DNA from 4 places in the Streptomyces sp. NPDC056361 genome. Region 4 is predicted to be linked to each of the others. Evidence: riboswitches for the same ligand, from Rfam matches in the RefSeq annotation. Region 4 holds a riboswitch; each other region holds the start of a gene.
The links. Region 4 has a riboswitch for cobalamin ahead of ACFCY7_RS00740 (ABC transporter substrate-binding protein). Riboswitches for the same ligand answer to the same signal wherever they lie in the genome.
Positions count from the first base shown of each region.

Region 1 (4,774 bases), on a different contig from region 4:
TCGGCAGGACGTTGACCAGGCCGCGCAGCGGGGAGCCGGACGGGCCGGCCGGGACGAAGCCGCCGTTCAGGGCGTGCACGGCGTGCGTCAGCTCGTCGGTGGTGGCGGCGAGGCGCGGCACGACCTGCTCGCAGGCGAACCGCAGCACGGCGTGCACCTCGGGGCCGTACGCGGCGGCGACCGTGTCGATCGCGGCCACGGACCAGCCGGCGGCCTCCATGCCCTCGACGAGCGCGCGGGCCTTCTCCTCCGCCTCGTCGGCGGTGGTGCGGGTCGCGGCCGACTCGTCGAGGCCGAGGGCCTCGCGCAGGCCGGGCAGTGCCTGCGTGCCGCCCCAGATCTGGCGGGCGCGCAGGATGGAGAGGACCAGGTTGACGCGGGCCTCGCCCTCCGGGGCGCCGCCGAGGACGTGCAGGCCGTCGCGGATCTGGGCGTCCTTGACCTCGCACAGCCAGCCGTCGACGTGCAGCAGGAAGTCGTCGAAGCCGTCGTCCTCCGGGCGCTCCTGGAGGCCCAGGTCGTGGTCGAGCTTGGCGGCCTGGATCAGCGTCCAGATCTGGGCGCGGATCGCGGGCAGCTTCGCCGGGTCCATGGAGGAGATCTGCGCGTACTCGTCGAGGAGCTGCTCCAGGCGCGCGATGTCGCCGTACGAGTCGGCGCGGGCCATCGGCGGGACCAGGTGGTCGACGAGGGTGGCGTGGACGCGCCGCTTGGCCTGGGTGCCCTCGCCCGGGTCGTTGACGAGGAACGGGTAGACCAGCGGGATGTCGCCGAGCGCCGCGTCCGGGCCGCAGGCGGCGGACAGGCCGGCGTTCTTGCCGGGCAGCCACTCCAGGTTGCCGTGCTTGCCCAGGTGGACCATGGCGTCGGCGCCGAAGCCGCCGTCGTCGGCGCGGGCGGCGATCCAGCGGTAGGCGGCCAGGTAGTGGTGGGACGGCGGGAGGTCGGGGTCGTGGTAGATCGCGATCGGGTTCTCGCCGAAGCCGCGCGGCGGCTGGATGAGGATCAGCAGGTTCCCGCGCCGCAGGGCGGCGAGGACGATGTCGCCCTCCGGGTTGCGGGACCGGTCGAGGAACATCTCGCCGGGCGCCGGGCCCCAGTGCTCCTCGACCTGCTCGCGGAGCTCGGCGGGCAGCGTCGCGTACCAGCGCTTGTAGTCGGCGGCCGGGATGCGGACCGGGTTGCGGGCGAGCTGCTCCTCGGTGAGCCAGTCCTGGTCGTGGCCGCCGGCCTCGATGAGGGCGTAGATCAGCTCGTCGCCGTCGCCGGAGACCAGGCCGGGGAGGTCCTCCTCCGGCCCGAAGTCGTAGCCCTCCGCGATGAGGCGGCGGAGCAGCGCGACGGCGGAGGCGGGGGTGTCGAGGCCGACCGCGTTGCCGATGCGGGAGTGCTTGGTCGGGTACGCGGAGAGGACGAGCGCCAGCTTCTTCTCGGCGTTCGGGATGTGGCGGAGCCGGGCGTGCCGGACGGCGATCCCCGCGACGCGGGCCGCGCGCTCGGCGTCGGCGACGTACGCGGGCAGGCCGTCCTCGTCGATCTCCTTGAAGGAGAAGGGGACGGTGATGAGCCGGCCGTCGAACTCGGGCACGGCGACCTGGCTGGCGGCGTCCAGCGGCGAGAGGCCCTCGTCGTTCTCCTCCCACGCGGACCGCGAGCCGGTCAGGCACAGCGCCTGGAGGATCGGCACGTCGAGCGCGGCGAGCGCGCCCGCGTCCCAGGCCTCCTCGTCGCCGCCGGCCTGCGCCTCGGCCGGCTTGGTGCCGCCGGCGGCGAGGACGGTGGTGACGATGGCGTCGGCTCCGCTCAGGACGGAGATCAGCTCCGCCTCGGGGGCGCGCAGGGAGGCCACGTACAGGGGCAGCGCCCGGGCTCCGGCGTCCTCGATGGCGTCGCAGAGGGTGCCGACGAAGCCGGTGTTCCCGCTCATGTGGTGGGCGCGGTAGTAGAGCACGGCGACGGTCGGGCCGTCGGTGGGCTTCGGGGTGCGCTCCAGCGGGCCCCAGGTGGGGGCGGCGGCCGGGGCCTCGAAGCCGTGGCCGGTGAGCAGGACGGTGTCGGAGAGGAAGCGGGCCAGCTGCTCCAGGTTCTCCGGGCCGCCGTGCGCGAGGTAGGCGTGGGCCTCGGTGGCGACGCCGACGGGGACCGTGGAGGCCTCCATCAGCTGGGCGTCGGGGGCCTGTTCGCCGCTGAGGACGACGACCGGCTTTCCGGTCGCGCGGATGGCGTCGAGGCCCTCCTGCCAGGAGCGGAGGCCGCCGAGGAGGCGGACGACGACGAGCTCGGCGTCGTCGAGGAGGCCGGGCAGGTCGGCGAGGGGGAGGCGGGCGGGGTTGGCGAAGCGGTACTCGACCGGGCCGCCGGCGGAGCCGGCGTTCGCCGCACGGGCGCTGAGCAGGTCGGTGTCGGAGTGCGACAGCAGCAGAAGCATGGCGAGCTCAGGCCTTCCTCGGGGTTGTCCGCGCCCCGGGTGGTCGTGTGGTTTGGGGCCTCCCCTGCTCGAGCGAAGCCGAGAGCTTGGGGAAGGGAGTTCCTGACTCACCCGTGCCATCGCTGGTACGGGCTCACAGTGGCGGGACCGCGCCGGATTCTCACCGGGCTTCCTCCCCGGGGTCCTGGGACCCCATGCCGTGTGCATAGTAGATCGTGCCGTCGGCGGGGCGGGGCGTGCCGGGGAGTCGGCCGGATCACACCCGGTGGTCGGCCGGTGGCCCGTGGGTATGCTCGCCGCCATGCCGCCCACCCCACCCCCGGCTCCCGAACCGGGCGAACCTCGCATTCGGGACCGCGGAGACGCCTGCCCAGGGGCGTTGCGCCTGCACGCGGCCGACGACGGCCGCCTGGCCCGACTCCGCCTGCCCGCAGGCCGCCTGACGGCACGCCAGGTCGAGGTTCTGGCGCACGCCGCGGAGACCCTCGGCGACGGACGGATCAGCATCACCTCGCGCGGCAACGCGGAACTCCGCGGCCTCGCGGACGACTGCGGCGCGGCCCTCGCGGACCTGCTCGCCGACGCGGGCCTGCTCCCCTCCCCCACCCACGAACGCGTCCGCAACATCGTCGCCTCGCCGATCGGCGGACTCGACGGACTCGGCCGCCCCGACGTCCAGTTGTGGGCCCGCGAGCTCGACTCCCTGCTCTGCGCGGAGCCCTGGACGGCGGCGCTCTCGGGCCGCTTCCTCTTCGTCCTCGACGACGGGCGCGGCGACGTGGCGGGACTCGGCGGCGATGTGACCTTGGTCGCAGCGGAGCCGGGGACAGTCGTCATGTACGTCGGTGGACGGGCCTTCCGGATCGCCGGAACCGACGCGCCCCGGGCCGCCCTCGCCGCCGCCGGAGCCTTCCTCGACGCCGCCCGGGAGGCCGGGACCGGCGCCTGGCGGGTGAAGGAACTGCCGGCGGGCGCCGTCCCCGACCTGCCGGGCGCCCTCGACCGGGCCGGGATCGCGGCCGAGCCCGTACCGCCGGCGCGGTCGCTCCTCGTCCTCGGCGCGCCGCCCGCCCCCGGGCCGCTCGGCACCGGCGCCCTGTACGTCCTCGCGCCCCTCGGCCGCCTCACCGCCGCCCAGCTGCGCGCGCTGCTGCCCGCCGACGAGGTGCGGCTGACGCCGTGGCGCGGTGCCGTCGTGGTCGGGGCGGCGGCCGACCGGCTCGCCGACCTCGCCGCGCACGGGCTGATCACCCGCCCCCACGCCCCCGGGGCGGGCGTCACCGCCTGCACGGGCCGGCCCGGCTGCGCCAAGTCCCTCGCGGACGTCCGCGCCGACGCGGCCGCCGAGCGGCCCGGTCCCGCCGCGGCCGCCGGCCTCCCGGCCCACTACTCCGGGTGCGAGCGCCGCTGCGGTCACCCGCACGGCACCTGGATCGACGTCGTCGCCACCGCCGACGGCGCCTACCTGGTGGACGGCGCCCCCACCCCCCGTACCGCCCTGACCGAAGCTGTCACCACGGCCCGCACGACGACGAGATGAGCGAGAGCGACACGATGTTCGACTACGAGAAGGACGGGGCGGAGATCTACCGCCAGTCCTTTGCCACGATCCGCGCCGAGGCGGATCTGGCGGGCCTGCCCGCCGACGTCGCCCAGGTGGCGGTCCGGATGATCCACGCCTGCGGCATGACCGACCTCGTACGCGATATCGCCTACTCGCCGCAGGTCGTCTCCCGGGGCCGCGCGGCCCTCCGCGCCGGCGCCCCGATCCTCTGCGACGCGCAGATGGTCGCCAGCGGCGTCACCCGCAAGCGGCTGCCCGCCGACAACGAGGTGGTCTGCGCGCTGTCCGACCCGGCCGTGCCCGCCCTCGCCGCCGAACTCGGCACCACCCGCTCCGCCGCCGCCCTCGAACTCTGGCGGGACCGCCTCGAAGGCTCCGTCGTCGCCATCGGCAACGCCCCCACCGCCCTCTTCCACCTCCTGGAGATGGTCGCCAAGGGCGCCGGCAGGCCCGCCGCCGTCCTCGGCATACCGGTCGGCTTCATCGGCGCCGCCGAATCCAAGGACGCGCTCGCCGACCGGGCCCACGAGCTCGGCCTCGACTACCTCGTCGTACGCGGCCGGCGCGGCGGCAGCGCCATGACCGCCGCCGCGATCAACGCCATCGCCCACGAAGCGGAGATCCAGGCATGAGCGGCACCGAGGACGCACCCGTGAAGGGCAAGCTGTACGGCGTCGGCCTCGGGCCCGGCGACCCGAACCTGATGACGGTCGCCGCGGTCAAGGCCATCGCCGCCGCCGACGTCGTCGCCTACCACTCGGCCCGCCACGGCCGCTCCATCG
Region 1 is NZ_JBHJQI010000033.1:28,980-33,753, forward strand. Features, by position in the region: gene cobN (cobaltochelatase subunit CobN) at 1-2,428, opposite strand, end outside; cobalamin riboswitch at 2,506-2,639, opposite strand; gene ACFCY7_RS13605 (cobalamin biosynthesis protein CobG) at 2,718-3,968, shown strand; gene ACFCY7_RS13610 (precorrin-8X methylmutase) at 3,983-4,624, shown strand; gene ACFCY7_RS13615 (precorrin-2 C(20)-methyltransferase) at 4,621-4,774, shown strand, end outside.
Region 1: another riboswitch for cobalamin. It lies ahead of cobN (cobaltochelatase subunit CobN); the one in region 4 lies ahead of ACFCY7_RS00740 (ABC transporter substrate-binding protein).

Region 2 (4,774 bases), on a different contig from region 4:
GAGGTTCGAGACCTGCGGCTCGATGCACTCGTACACGCCGGCGATCGAGGCGATCGTCGCGGTCGGCGCGATGGCCAGGAGCAGGCTGTTGCGCATGCCGACGGCGGCGATCCGCTCGCGCAGCGCGGCCCAGCGCTCCGGCCAGTTGAGCTCCACGTCGTAGTGGTCCGGGTGCAGCACGCCGCGGGCGGTGCGGGTCTGCTCCCAGGCCGGGAGCGGGCCGCTGCGCTCGGCGAGGTCGGCGGAGGCCTCGTACGCGGCGAGCATGATCCGCTCGGCGATACGGGTGGACAGCGCGCGCGCCTCGGCGGAGTCGAACGGCAGCCGCAGCTGGAAGAAGACGTCCTGGAGGCCCATCGCGCCCAGGCCGACCGGCCGCCAGCGGGCGTTGGAACGCCCGGCCTGCTCGGTCGGGTAGAAGTTGATGTCGACGACCCGGTCGAGGAAGGTGACGGCCGTGCGGACGGTCTCGTCGAGGCGCTCCCAGTCGATGTCGCCGCCGGTGACGAACGCGCCCAGGTTCACCGAACCGAGGTTGCAGACGGCGGTCTCGCCGTCGTTCGTGACCTCGATGATCTCGGTGCAGAGGTTCGAGGAGTGGACGACGGTGCCGGGCTCGGCGGTCTGGTTCGCGGTCCGGTTGGACGCGTCCTTGAAGGTCATCCAGCCGTTGCCGGTCTGGGCCAGGGTCCGCATCATCCGGCCGTACAGGTCGCGGGCCGGCATCGTCTTGCGGGCCAGGCCCTTCGCCTCGGCGGCGCGGTAGGCGGCGTCGAACTCGTCGCCGTACAGGTCGACGAGCTCGGGCACGTCCGACGGCGAGAAGAGGGACCAGTCGGCGTCCGCGTTGACGCGGCGCATGAACTCGTCCGGGATCCAGTGCGCCAGGTTCAGGTTGTGCGTACGGCGCTGGTCCTCGCCCGTGTTGTCGCGGAGCTCCAGGAACTCCTCGATGTCCGCGTGCCAGGTCTCCAGGTAGACGGCGGCGGCGCCCTTGCGGCGGCCGCCCTGGTTCACCGCGGCGACGGAGGCGTCGAGGGTCTTCAGGAACGGAACGATGCCGTTGGAGTGGCCGTTGGTGCCGCGGATCAGCGAACCGCGGGCGCGGATGCGGGAGTAGGAGAGCCCGATGCCGCCGGCGTGCTTCGACAGGCGCGCGACCTGGTGGTAGCGGCCGTAGATGGAGTCCAGCTCGTCCTGCGGGGAGTCCAGGAGGTAGCAGGAGGACATCTGCGGGTGGCGGGTACCGGAGTTGAAGAGCGTGGGGGAGGACGGCAGGTAGTCCAGGCGGCTCATCAGCCCGTACAGCGCGGCGACCTCGTCGAGCGCGCGGACGCTGTCGTCCTCGGCCAGGCCGCAGGCGACGCGCAGCATGAAGTGCTGCGGGGTCTCGATCACCTTGCGGGTGATCGGGTGGCGCAGCAGGTAGCGCGAGTAGAGGGTGCGCAGGCCGAAGTAGCCGAAGCGGTCGTCGGCGTCCCGGTCGATCAGGGTGTCGAGCCGGTCCGCGTGCAGCGCGACGAAGGCGGCGGTGCGGTCGGCGATCAGGCCCTCGCGGTGACCGACGGAGACGGAGGCGGAGAAGGAGACCGCGCCCTGGTCGGCCGCCTCGTCGGCGATGGTGATCGTCAGGAGCCGGGCGGCGAGCCGGGAGTACGCCGGGTCCTCGGCGATCAGGCCCGCGGCCGCCTCGGTGGCCAGCTCGCGCAGTTCCGCCTCGTCCGACGCGGCGCTGCGGCCGCGCAGGGCGGCGGCGGCGATCTTGCCGGGGTCGGTGTCGGGGAGATCGGCGGTGAGGTCGGTCAGGGTCCGCAGCAGCACGGTCCCGGGGCCGTCGCTCTCGACCGCGGAAGCCTCGGCCGAAGCCGGATCGGCGGGCGCGATGGTCACGTGGGGGCTCTCCCTCGCTCGGCTCGGGGCCGCGACGGGGGAAGGCGGGCAGGAGGGCGTCCGTCACGCCGGACGCGCCGTGTCCACCGGCCCACTCCGCGAGGCCCGGAAGTCAGTGGCACCCGGAACGGAAGGACCGGGCGCGCTGGCGGCAGGTCTTCGGACTCACTCCGTACGAAACCGCACGAAGCACACCGTTGCGGGACAGTTCCGGATTCGCGCCGGATTCCCCTGCGTCGACAGCGAGGATGAGCATACATGTGGGGGGCGCCGCTGACGGCACCCCCCACATGTTGTGTCGGTCGTGGGGCTACAGCTCCAGCGCGTACGTCCGCAGCGCGTGGCCGGGGATCGGCTCCCAGTCCCGATCGGGGGTGCGGACGAAGCCGAGCCGCTCGTAGATCCGGTGCGCCGCGGCCATCTTCGCGTCCGTGGAGAGCACCAGCCGCGCGCACCCGGGGAGGGCCCGCGCCCGGTCCGCGCAGGCGCGTACGAGCGCCTCTCCGACGCCCCTGCCGCGGGCCGCGGGCGCGACCACCAGCATCCGGAACTCGGCCTCGCCGGCGACCGCGATGTCCGCCCAGGTGGTGCCGCCGGCGGCGAAGGTCACCCCGCCGATGATGCCGCCCTCCGGGTCGGCGGCGACGAGCACCTCGCTCTCGCGGGCCCGCCGGGCCGTGTCGCGGAGCACGGCCAGATAGAAGTCGTCCTCGCCGTGGAGCAGCAGCCCGTCGTTCAGATAGGTCAGTCCGGTGAGCTCGCCGAGCTCCTCGTATTCCTCGGGCCGTACCGCCCTGATCACGATGTCCATGAGGGAAGTCTGCCTCCACCGCGCGCGAAAGGGGCCCGGGATTTCCCGGGCCCCTCACTGTGCGCTTCCGCGGGTCAGTGCACCGAGGCGCCGACCTTCGCGCGGTCCGACGAGCCGGCCGTGGCGTCGCCGGCGTCCGCCGTGTAGTCCTCGGGCGAGGTCTCGTCGACGCCCTCGGGGGCCTTGACGGCCTTGAGGACGAAGGTCAGGACGACCGTGACGACGAGGTTGAGGACGAAGGCGGTGAGACCGATGTAGCCGATCTCGCCGATGCCGGGGATCTCGGCGGACGAGCCGCCGAAGTGCTTCTGGGTCGGGCTGGCGACGCCGTACGCGGCGAACGTGCCGTAGACCATGCCGACGGCCCAGCCGGCGAGCAGCGCCCAGCGGTGGAACCAGCGGGTGAACAGACCGCCGACGAGGGCCGGGAAGGTCTGCAGGATCCAGATGCCGCCGAGCAGCTGGAAGTTGATCGCGACCGTCTTGTCCATGGTGAGGACGAAGACCAGCGCGCCGACCTTCACCAGGAGCGAGACCAGCTTGGAGACCTTGGTCTCCTGCGCCGGGGTCGCGTCCGGTTTGATGAAGTCCTTGTAGATGTTCCTGGTGAACAGGTTGGCCGCGGCGATCGACATGATCGCGGCCGGGACGAGCGCGCCGATGCCGATCGCGGCGAAGGCCACGCCCGCGAACCAGTCCGGGAACATGGTCTCGAAGAGCTGCGGGATGGCGAGCTGGCCGTTCTTGACCTTGATCCCGGCGGCGATGGCCATGAAGCCGAGCAGCGCGAGCAGGCCCAGCATCAGGGAGTACAGCGGCAGGATCGTGGTGTTGCGGCGGATGACCTCGCGGCTCCGGGACGACAGCGTCGCCGTGATGGAGTGCGGGTACATGAAGAGCGCGAGCGCCGAGCCGAGCGCGAGCGTCGCGTACGTCCACTGGCCGGCCTCGCCGGGGACGAGCGCGCCGCGCGGCTTGCCGGTCGCCGGGTTGGTCTGCGCGTAGGCCTCGCCGGCCTTGGCGAAGATCTCGTCGAAGCCGCCCAGCTTGATCGGGATGTAGATGATGGCCACCGCGATCACGATGTAGATCAGGGTGTCCTTGACGAAGGCGATGAGCGCCGGGGCGCGCAGGCCGGAGGAGTACGTGTACGCCGCGAGGACGCCGAACGCGAGCAGCAGCGGCAGGTCCTTGACGAACCAGTGGGTGTTCTCGCCGCCGCCGACGCCCATCACGTCCAGGACGGCCTGGATGCCGACGAGCTGGAGCGCGATGTACGGCATGGTGGCGAGGATGCCGGTGACCGCGACCGCCAGCGACAGGCCCTTGGAGCCGAAGCGGCCCCGGACGAAGTCGGACGTGGTCACGTACCCGTGCTTGTGCGAGACCGACCACAGGCGCGGCAGGAAGGTGAAGATCAGCGGGTAGACCAGGATCGTGTACGGCACGGCGAAGAAGCCGGCCGCGCCCGCCGCGTAGATGGCCGCCGGGACGGCGACGAAGGTGTACGCGGTGTAGAGGTCGCCGCCGAGCAGGAACCAGGTCACCCAGGTGCCGAACGACCGGCCGCCCAGGCCCCATTCGTCCAGGCTGTGCTCGTTCTCGGCCTTGCGCCAGCGCGCGGCCAGGAAGCCCATGACCGTGACGGCCACGAAGAAGAAGACGAAGACGCCGAGCGCCACGCCGTTCACGCCGTCCTTCATCGCGCGTCACCCCCCTTGCGGGCGCGCTGGTCCCGCTGCCACAGCTGGTACGCGACCATGGTGAGCGCGGTGGAGACCAGGACCCAGAGCATCTGGTACCAGTAGAAGAACGGGATGCCGGCGAAGACCGGTTCGACCTTCGCGTACGAACTCACCCAGAGCATCGCCACGAACGGGGCGAACAGGCAGAGCGCGATCACCACCCGCAGGGGGGTGATGGTCGGTTGTTTCCCTTGTGTCGCTTCTGACACGGCGATTCCGTCCCCTCGCTGACCACCTCGGTAATGGTGGGGAAATCTAGGGGACGGTTTCGCCGCAGGGAACCCCTGTCCGCATAACGGAATTGACTCTTCGGAATCCCGCACGGAGG
Region 2 is NZ_JBHJQI010000067.1:23,594-28,367, reverse strand. Features, by position in the region: gene ACFCY7_RS22185 (ribonucleoside-diphosphate reductase subunit alpha) at 1-1,890, opposite strand, end outside; cobalamin riboswitch at 2,023-2,183, opposite strand; gene ACFCY7_RS22180 (GNAT family N-acetyltransferase) at 2,201-2,701, opposite strand; gene mctP (monocarboxylate uptake permease MctP) at 2,776-4,404, opposite strand; gene ACFCY7_RS22170 (DUF3311 domain-containing protein) at 4,401-4,655, opposite strand.
Region 2: another riboswitch for cobalamin. It lies ahead of ACFCY7_RS22185 (ribonucleoside-diphosphate reductase subunit alpha); the one in region 4 lies ahead of ACFCY7_RS00740 (ABC transporter substrate-binding protein).

Region 3 (4,774 bases), on a different contig from region 4:
GACCTGCAAAAACCCTACCCATCGGCTTGCCTGCTGGATTCATGAGGAGATACCCGTGAGGATGCTGATCAACGTTCCGGAGACCGTCGTCGCCGATGCGCTGCGGGGGATGGCGGCGGCGCATCCCGAGCTGACCGTGGACGTGGAGCGGCGGGTCGTGGTGCGGCGGGACGCGCCGGTGGCGGGGAAGGTGGCGTTGGTGTCCGGGGGCGGGTCGGGGCACGAGCCGTTGCACGGGGGGTTCGTGGGACCGGGGATGCTGGCGGCGGCGTGTCCCGGGGAGGTGTTCACGTCGCCGGTGCCCGATCAGATGGTGCGGGCCGCGGCGGCGGTGGACAGCGGGGCCGGGGTGTTGTTCGTCGTCAAGAACTACACCGGGGACGTGCTGAACTTCGAGATGGCGGCGGAGCTCGCGGAGGACGAGGGCATCCAGGTCGCGAAGGTGCTGGTCGACGACGACGTGGCGGTGACGGACAGTCTGTACACGGCGGGGCGGCGCGGGACCGGTGGCACCCTGTTCGTGGAGAAGATCGCGGGGGCGGCGGCCGAGGAGGGCGCGCCGCTGGAGCGGGTGGAGTCGATCGCCCGCCGGGTGAACGAGCGGTCGCGGTCCTTCGGCGTGGCGCTGAGCGCGTGCAGCACGCCCGCGAAGGGCAGTCCCACCTTCGACCTGCCGGACGGGGAGCTGGAGTTGGGCGTCGGCATCCACGGTGAGCCGGGCCGGGAGCGCCGGGCCATGATGACGTCGCGGGAGATCGCCGACTTCGCCGTGGACGCCGTCGTCGAGGACCTGGGTCCCACCGGTCCGGTGCTCGTGCTGGTCAACGGCATGGGCGGGACGCCGCTTCTGGAGCTGTACGGCTTCAACGCGGAGGTGCAGCGGGTGCTCGCCGAGCGGGGCGTGCCGGTGGCGCGGACGCTGGTCGGGAACTACGTGACCTCGCTCGACATGGCGGGCTGCTCGGTGTCGCTGTGCGAGGTGGACGACGAACTGCTGCGGCTGTGGGACGCGCCCGTGCAGACGCCCGCCCTGCGCTGGGGCCGGTGAGCCGGGCCGTGGGGACACCGGCGGACACGGGAACGGGCGAGGGAGAGGCAGTGGGCGAGGTAGTGGGAGTGGGAGAGGGCATGACGGAGACGTTCGGTGCGGAGTTCCTGGTGCGCTGGCTGGCCGCGGTCGCCGAGGCCGTGGAGCGCGAGGCGGACCGGCTGACCGAGCTTGACTCGGCGATCGGCGACGCCGACCACGGCGCCAACCTCAAGCGGGGATTCGCCGCCGTGGCCGAGACGCTGGCCAAGGAACCGCCGACGACACCCGGCGCCGTGCTCACCACCGCCGGACGGCAGCTGATCTCCACGGTCGGCGGCGCGTCGGGGCCCCTCTACGGAACGCTGCTGCGCCGCACCGGCAAGACCCTCGGCGAGGACGAGCGGTTCGACCGGACGCAGCTCGCCGAGGCGCTGGGTGCGGGCGTCGCCGCCGTGTCCCAGCTCGGCGGGGCTCAGGTGGGCGACAAGACGATGCTGGACGCACTGGTGCCGGCCGTGGAAGGCCTGCGGACCTCGTTCGGCGCGGCCTCCGCGGCCGCCGAGGAAGGTGCCCTCGGGACCGTACCCCTGCGGGCGCGCAAGGGCCGGGCGAGCTATCTCGGCGAACGGTCGGTCGGGCACCAGGATCCGGGGGCGACGTCGTCGGCGCTGCTGTTCTCGACGCTGGCCGCGACCGCGCGCACCGAGGGGGCGTCGTGAGCACGGCGACCGGCGGTTTCGACGGTTCGACGCCCGGCGCTTCGGCATCCACCGGCTCGGCACCCGGCGCGTCCGCGTCCGGCGGCTCGGCGTCCGGTGCCTCCGCGTCCGACGCCTCGACGTCCACCGGCTCGACGCCCGGCGCCTCCGCGTCCGTCGGCATCGTGCTCGTGTCGCACAGTGCGGCGGTCGCGGTGGCCGTGGCGGAGCTGGCGCGGGGGCTTGCGGGGGGCGGGGGGCTCGCGCCGGTGGCGGCGGCGGGGGGAACGCCGGACGGGGGGTTGGGGACGAGTTCGGAGTTGATCGCCGAGGCGGCGAAGGCGGTGGACCGGGGGGCGGGGGTGGCGCTCCTGGTCGATCTGGGGAGTGCGGTGCTCACGGTGAAGGCGCTGCTCGCCGAGGGGGACGAACTGCCCGCGGGTGCGCGGTTGGTGGACGCTCCGTTCGTCGAGGGCGCGGTCGCGGCGCTGGTGACGGCGAGCGCGGGTGGGGACCTCGACGCGGTGGTGGCGGCGGCCTCGGAGGCGTACGCGTACCGCAAGGAGTGAGCCCGCGCGGCGAGTGCGCGGAGTGACGGAGGGGGCGCGGCGGGTGGCGGCCGTGTTGTGATGCAGCAGGTCAACCCACTAATGTCGCAGGGCCTTGGTGTACGGGAAACCGGTGAAGTACCGGTGCGGCCCTCGCCACTGTGATCGGGAGGTCCGGCTCCACCCCCGCGGGGAACACCCTCGGGGAAGCCACTGGACCGCGGCGGGAGACCGTCGCGGTGTGGGAAGGCGGAGTCGGACGGCATGACCGTCAGCCAGGAGACCGGCCAGGGTGCGTTGTCCATCCACGAGGTGCTGGAGAGGGTCTCCCGACCATGCATATAGCCGAGGGGTATCTGCCCCCCGCTCACGCCGCCGCCTGGGGCGTCGCGGCCGCCCCGTTCGTCGTCCACGGGGTCCGCGCGCTGACCCGCGAGGTGCGGTCCAACCCCGAGTCCACGCTGCTGCTCGGCGCCTCCGGCGCCTTCACGTTCGTCCTGTCCGCGCTCAAACTGCCCTCGGTGACGGGGAGTTGTTCCCATCCGACCGGTACGGGTCTGGGGGCGATCCTGTTCCGGCCGCCGATCATGGCGGTCCTCGGCACGATCACCCTGCTGTTCCAGGCGCTGCTGCTCGCCCACGGCGGCCTGACCACGCTCGGCGCCAACGCCTTCTCGATGGCGGTCGTCGGGCCGTGGGCGGGGTACGGGACGTACCGGCTGCTGCGCCGGTTCGGTACGCCGCTGATGGTCGCCGTGTTCTTCGGCGCGTTCGTCGCCGACCTGTCCACGTACTGCGTCACGAGCGTGCAGCTGGCGCTCGCGTTCCCGGACGCCGGTACGGGAGTGCCGGGCGCGCTGGCCAAGTTCGGCGGGATCTTCGCGGTGACGCAGATTCCGCTGGCGGTGAGCGAGGGCCTGCTCACGGTGCTCGTGATGCGGCTGCTCAGCCAGTCGAGCAAGGGCGAGCTGACCCGGCTGGGTGTCCTCCCCCGGCCGCGGACCGCGCTCGACAAGGAGGCGGCCGCGCGATGAGCGTCAAGATCAGCCGTAACGCGAGGATCAACGGACTGCTGCTGCTCGTCGTCGTCGCGCTCGCGGTGCTGCCGCTCGCGCTGGGTCTCGGCGACCACAAGGAGCAGCCGTTCAGCGGGTCCGACGGGGAGGCCGAGACGGCCATCACCGAACTCGATCCCGACTACAAGCCCTGGTTCAGCCCCCTGTACGAGCCGCCGTCCGGCGAGATCGAGTCGGCGCTCTTCGCGCTCCAGGCGGCCCTGGGCGCCGGTGTCCTGGCGTACTACTTCGGCCTGCGGCGCGGCCGCCGGCAGGGGGAGGCGCGGGCCGCGGCGGCCATGGCCGAGGCGGAAGGAGCGGTGGCGCACGGAGCCGCAGCGGACGGAGCGGCAGCGGACGGAGCGGCAGCGGACGGAGCGGCGGCGGACGGAGCGGCGGCGGACGAGGGCGGCACGGGGGCCGCTGCCCGGCCCGTCGACGGGCGGGACGCGTAGTCGCCGATGCTGCCCATCGACGCGGCGGCGCACAGCAGTCGCTGGCGCTCCCGCCATCCTGCCGAGAAGGCGCTGCTCGGTTTCGGTCTGACGCTGTGCGCGGTGGCTCTGCCGCCGTGGCCGGGCGCGGTGCTGGTGGCCGCGGTGACGCTCGGGGTGCTCCTCGGGCCGGCCGGCGTGCCGGGCCGTCAGCTGTGGCGGGCGTTTCGCGTTCCGCTCGGGTTCTGCGTCACGGGCGCGGTCCCCCTGCTGTTCGAGGTGGGCGGGGCGCGGGGCATCGTGGCACTGGCGCCCGGGGGCCCGGCGCACGCGGGCGGGCTGCTGCTGCGGACCGCGTCGGCCTCGCTCGGGGTGCTGCTGTTCGCGTTCACGACGCCGGTGTCCGACGTGCTTCCCCGGCTGGTCCGGGCAGGGGTGCCGGCGCCGGTGGTGGACGTGGCGCTCGTGATGTACCGGATCATCTTCCTGCTGCTCGACTCGCTGTCCAGGATCCGGCAGGCCCAGGCGGCCCGGCTGGGGCACACCACCCGGGCCGCGACCTGGCGTTCGCTCGCGGGGCTCGGCGCCACCACGTTCGTCCGGGCCTTCGACCGGGCGCAGCGCCTGCAGTCGGGGCTCGCCGGGCGGGGCTACGACGGGACGCTGCGGGTGCTCGTGCCCGCGTGCGGGATCTCCCGCCGGTTCCTCGCGGCGACGGCCGTGCTGCTCGGGGGGCTCGTCGCCCTCACCTTCGTACTGGAAAGGCTCCTTCCGTGACGTCTCAGAACACGACGACGCCTCAGAACGCGACGACGCCCCGGGGCGCGGAGCCCGTCGTGGAGCTGGTGGGTGCGGGGTTCGCCTACGAGGACGGGCCGGCCGTCCTGTCGGGGGTGGACTTCGCGGTGGCGCAGGGGCGGGCCGTCGCGCTCCTCGGCCGCAACGGCAGCGGCAAGACGACGCTGCTGCGGCTGCTGAGCGGCGGGCTGCGGTGCGGGAGCGGGTCACT
Region 3 is NZ_JBHJQI010000119.1:4,402-9,175, forward strand. Features, by position in the region: gene dhaK (dihydroxyacetone kinase subunit DhaK) at 56-1,048, shown strand; gene dhaL (dihydroxyacetone kinase subunit DhaL) at 1,129-1,749, shown strand; gene ACFCY7_RS30010 (PTS-dependent dihydroxyacetone kinase phosphotransferase subunit DhaM) at 1,911-2,297, shown strand; cobalamin riboswitch at 2,376-2,583, shown strand; gene ACFCY7_RS30015 (energy-coupling factor ABC transporter permease) at 2,612-3,310, shown strand; gene ACFCY7_RS30020 (energy-coupling factor ABC transporter substrate-binding protein) at 3,319-3,786, shown strand; gene cbiQ (cobalt ECF transporter T component CbiQ) at 3,793-4,542, shown strand; gene ACFCY7_RS30030 (ATP-binding cassette domain-containing protein) at 4,539-4,774, shown strand, end outside.
Region 3: another riboswitch for cobalamin. It lies ahead of ACFCY7_RS30015 (energy-coupling factor ABC transporter permease); the one in region 4 lies ahead of ACFCY7_RS00740 (ABC transporter substrate-binding protein).

Region 4 (4,774 bases):
CGAAGACGGTCCTGCCGAAGGCGATCAACACCGTGCCGTGGCGCATCGCCGTCTTCTACGTCGGCGCGCTGATCATGATCCTGTCGGTCGTCCCGTGGACCGCGTTCAAGCCGGGCGTCAGCCCGTTCGTCGAGGCCTTCGAGCGGATGGGCCTCAGCGTCGGAGCCGCCATCGTCAACTTCGTCGTCCTCACGGCGGCCCTGTCGTCCTGCAACTCGGGCATGTACTCCACCGGCCGCATGCTGCGCGACCTCGCGCTCAACGGCCAGGGCCCGAAGGTCTTCACCAAGCTGACCAAGTCCGGCACCCCGCTCGTCGGCACCACGGTCTCCGCCGCACTGATGATGTTCGGCGTCTGGATCAACTACCAGTGGCCCGGCGAGGCGTTCAACTACGTCGTCTCCTTCGCCACCATCTCCGGCATGTGGGCCTGGATCGTCATCCTGATCTGCCAGATCCGCTACCGGATCAAGGCCGACCGGGGCGAGCTCCCGCAGTCGTCGTTCAAGGCGCCGGGCGGCATCTGGTTCAGCGCCTTCTCGCTCGCCTTCATCACCATGGTCGTCGTGACCATGGGCATGGACAAGGACAACCGGGTCGCGCTGTACGGCGCGCCCGTCTGGGGCCTCGTCCTCGCCGTCTCCTACCTGGTCCTCAAGGCCCGCAACCCCGAGGGCGCCGCCTTCGCCAAGCGCTCCTGACCGGCCTCCGTCCAGCATCCGGGCCGCCCCGTACCACTCCTCGGTACGGGGCGGCCCGTCTGCTTATCCTGTCGGCATGCTGACCATCACCCGGGCCCTGTACGACCAGATCGTGGAACACTCCCGCGCGGACCACCCCGACGAGGCCTGCGGCGTGGTCGCCGGCCCGGCCGGCAGCGGCCGCCCCGAGCGGTTCATCCCGATGCTGAACGCCGCCCGCTCGCCCACCTTCTACGAGTTCGACTCCGCGGACCTCCTCAAGCTCTACCGCGAGATGGACGACCGGGACGAGGAGCCCGTCATCGTCTACCACTCGCACACCGCCACCGAGGCCTACCCGTCCCGCACGGACATCACGTACGCCAACGAGCCGCAGGCCCACTACGTCCTCGTGTCCACCGCCGACACCGACGACGCCGGCCCCTTCCAGTTCCGCTCCTTCAACATCGTCGACGGCGTCGTGACCGAGGAGGACGTCGAGATCGTCGAGGCCTACGCGTAGGACGCGTCCGCCGCCGTCGTGCGGAACCGCGCCAGATAGGCGGAGGGCGTCACCCCGAAATGCCGGGCGAACGCCCTCCGCAGCGTCTCGTCGCTCCCCAGACCGCTCCGCGCCGCCGCCCCCGTCACGCTCGCCCCGCCCTCCAGGAGCATCCGGGCCGCCTCCACCCGCACCCGCTCCACGTACCCCGCCGGCGTCGCCCCGATCTGCTCCCGGAACAACCGGGTCAGATGCCGGGCGCTCACCCCCGCCCGCCGCGCGAGCACCGGAGCGCTGTGGTCCGCCGCCGGATCGGCCACCACCGCGTCCAGCAGCGGCCGGACCACCGGATGCGCCGTCGGAGGAGTCCGCGAGGCCGCCGAGAACTGCGACTGCCCGCCCGGCCGCTGCAGGAAGACCACCAGGTCCCTGGCCACCGCACGGGCCACCGCCGGCCCCCGGTCCTCCTCCACGAGCGCCAGGCACAGGTCGATCCCGGCCGTCACCCCCGCCGAACTCCACACCTCCCCGTCCCGCACGTGGATCGCGTCCGCATCCACCACCGCCTCCGGGAACCGGCGGGCCAGCTCCGCCGCGTGCTCCCAGTGCGTCGTCGCCCGCCGCCCGGCCAGCAGCCCCGCCGCACCCAGCGCGAACGCCCCCGTGCACACCGACGCCACCCGCCCCGAGCGCGCCGCGAGCCCCGCCACGGCCGGCGCCGCCGCCACGCACAGCTCCACGTCCACCGCCCCCGGCACGACCAGCGTGTCCGCGCCCGCCACCGCCGCCACCGCCAGATCGGCCCCGATCCGCAGCCCGCACGACGTCCGCACGTCCCGACCGTCGGGCGTGCACACCAGGACCTCGTACCCGGACCCCGCCGGGTCTCCGGACCCCGCCGTGGAGAACACCTCCAGGGGAGCCGAGACGTCCAGGAGCCGGACACCGTCGAAAGCCGCCACCACCACCGTGTGCACCGTCACGTGTCCGATTCTGTGGGATGCCTGTCCGCAGGGACATGGCAGGGGTACGGGCCCGGCGACGAGGCTGGTCCCCATGAACGCACTCGCGCTGATCCCCGACAGCAGGCTCGCCACCGCCGCCACCGAACTCGTCCGCGACACCACGAGCGACCTGATCTACGACCACTCCCGCCGCGTCTACCTCTTCGGCGCCCTCCAGGGCCGCGCCCGCGGCCTCGCCTTCGACGCCGAACTGCTCTACGTCGGCGCGATGTTCCACGACCTCGGCCTCGGGGAGAAGCACCGGGGGAGCGGACGCCGCTTCGAGGTCGACGGCGCCGAGGAGGCCGCCGCGTTCCTCCGCGCCCAAGGCGCCGACGAGGACGCCGTGCGCCGGGTCTGGACCGCGATCGCCCTGCACACGACCCCCGGCGTGCCCGAGTTCATGGAGCCCGAGGTCGCGCTCGTCACCGCCGGCGTCGAGTACGACGTCCTCGGCATCGGCTACGACGACCCCGCCGCCGTCGACCCCGGCGACCGGGCCGCGATCGTCGCCGCCCACCCCCGCCCCGACTTCAAGCGCCGCATCCTGGAGGCCTTCGCCGACGGCATCGCCCCCAAGCCGGACACCACCTTCGGCAACGTCAAGGCCGACGTCCTGCGCCACCACGTGCCCGGCTTCGTCCCCGGCGACTTCGTGACCACCATCCGCGACTCGCCCTGGCCCGAGTGAGACACTGGCCGGGACCAAAGGGCGGCAGGACCCAGGAAGCCGGTGCGAATCCGGCACGGTCCCGCCACTGTGACCGCCTCCCCAGGGGGGGCGGAAGCCAGGAACTGACCTGCCGCCTTCTCACCACCGATCGGGGACGTGGAAATCCCCGGAGGAGGCCCGTTCCGCCGTGCCCTGGCGTCGCCCGCTGCTGTCCGCAGTCGTCCTGATCCCGCTGCTCGCCGCCTGCTCGGCCGCCCCCGAGGCCGCCGCGCCGCCCGCGAAACCCGCCGCGGGATTCCCGTACACCGTCACCAACTGCGGTGTGCAGCACACCTACCAGGCCCCGCCCCGGCGCGCGGTCACCATGAACCAGCACGTCACCGAGATCATGCTCGCGCTCGGCCTGGAGAAGTCGCTCGTCGGCACCGCCTACCTCGACGACGCGATCCTCCCCGCGTACGAGAAGGCGTACGGCACCGTGCCCGTCCTCGCGAAGGAGTACCCCTCCAAGGAGGCCCTCCTCGCCGCGAACCCCGACTTCGTGTACGGCGGCTACTCCTCCGCCTTCTCCGCCGAGGACGGCCGGAGCCGCGACGACCTGGCGCGCTCCGGCATCGCGACCCGCCTCAACACCGAGTACTGCCCCACCGGTTCGCCCTCCGTCGAGGACCTCTACCGCGAAGTCCGCGAGACCGGCCGGACGTTCGGCGTCGCCGACCGCGCCGAGACGTGGATCCGGCAGGCCCGCGCCACCGTCGCCGCCACGGAGAAGCGGCTCGACGGCACCCGGCCCGTCTCCGTCTTCGTCTACGACAGCGGCGACAAGACCGCCTTCACCGCCGGCGGCAAGGGCATCGGCAACGAGCTCATCACCCGCGCCGGCGGCCGGAACGTCTTCGCCGACCTCGACAAGGCCTTCGGCGACGCCACCTGGGAACAGGTCGTCGACCGCCGCCCGGACGTCATCGTGATCTACGACTACGGCTCCACCACCGTCGAACAGAAGAAGAAGCGGCTCCTCGACGACCCCGCACTCAAGGACGTCCCCGCCATCAGGAACCACCGGTTCGCCGTGCTGCCCCTCTCCGACACCGTCCTCGGCGTCCGCGTCCCCGGCGCCGTCGACAAGCTGGCCGCCCAGCTCCACCCCGCCCGGTGAGCACCGCACTCCGCCCGGCCCGGACCCCCGCCCGCACGGCGGCCCCGGGCACGGGCCCCGCACGGTACGCCCTCGTCGTCGCCGGACTCGTCCTCGCACTGGCCGCCGCCGCGCTCGCCTCCCTCGCGCTCGGCTCCGTCCGCATCCCGCCCGGCCAGGTCCTCGACGCCCTGACCGGACGGGCGGGCCCCTCGCCGTACCGGACGATCGTGCTCGACGTACGGCTGCCCCGCGTCCTCCTCGGCATCGTCGTCGGCGCCGGACTCGCCGTCGTCGGCGCCGTCCTCCAGGCCCTCGTCCGCAACCGGCTCGCCGACCCCTTCCTCCTCGGGATCTCCTCCGGAGCCTCCGCCGGCGCCGTCCTCGTCCTGGTCCTCGGCATCGGGGGAGGGGTCACCACCACCCTCGCCCTCCCCGCCGGAGCCTTCGCCGGCGCCCTCCTCGCACTCGTCCTCGTCTACGGGCTCGCGCGCCGCGGCGGCACCATGACCGGCGCCCGGCTCGTCCTCGCCGGGGTCGCCGTCTCCTACGTCCTGTCCGCCCTCGCCACCCTGCTCCTCGTCGTCGCCGGGCGCCCCGAGCAGTTCCAGGAGGCGCTCCACTGGTCCCTCGGCGGCCTCGGCAGCGCCCGCTGGGACACCCTCGCCCTGCCCGCCGCCGTCCTCGCCCTCGGCGTCGGCGTCCTCCTCACCCTCGCCCGCCCCCTCGACCTGCTCCTCACCGGCGAGGAGGGAGCCACCGTCCTCGGCCTCGACA
Region 4 is NZ_JBHJQI010000001.1:162,687-167,460, reverse strand. Features, by position in the region: gene ACFCY7_RS00760 (amino acid permease) at 1-701, shown strand, start outside; gene ACFCY7_RS00755 (Mov34/MPN/PAD-1 family protein) at 778-1,203, shown strand; gene ACFCY7_RS00750 (GlxA family transcriptional regulator) at 1,194-2,165, opposite strand; gene ACFCY7_RS00745 (HD domain-containing protein) at 2,239-2,877, shown strand; cobalamin riboswitch at 2,870-3,005, shown strand; gene ACFCY7_RS00740 (ABC transporter substrate-binding protein) at 3,047-4,018, shown strand; gene ACFCY7_RS00735 (FecCD family ABC transporter permease) at 4,015-4,774, shown strand, end outside.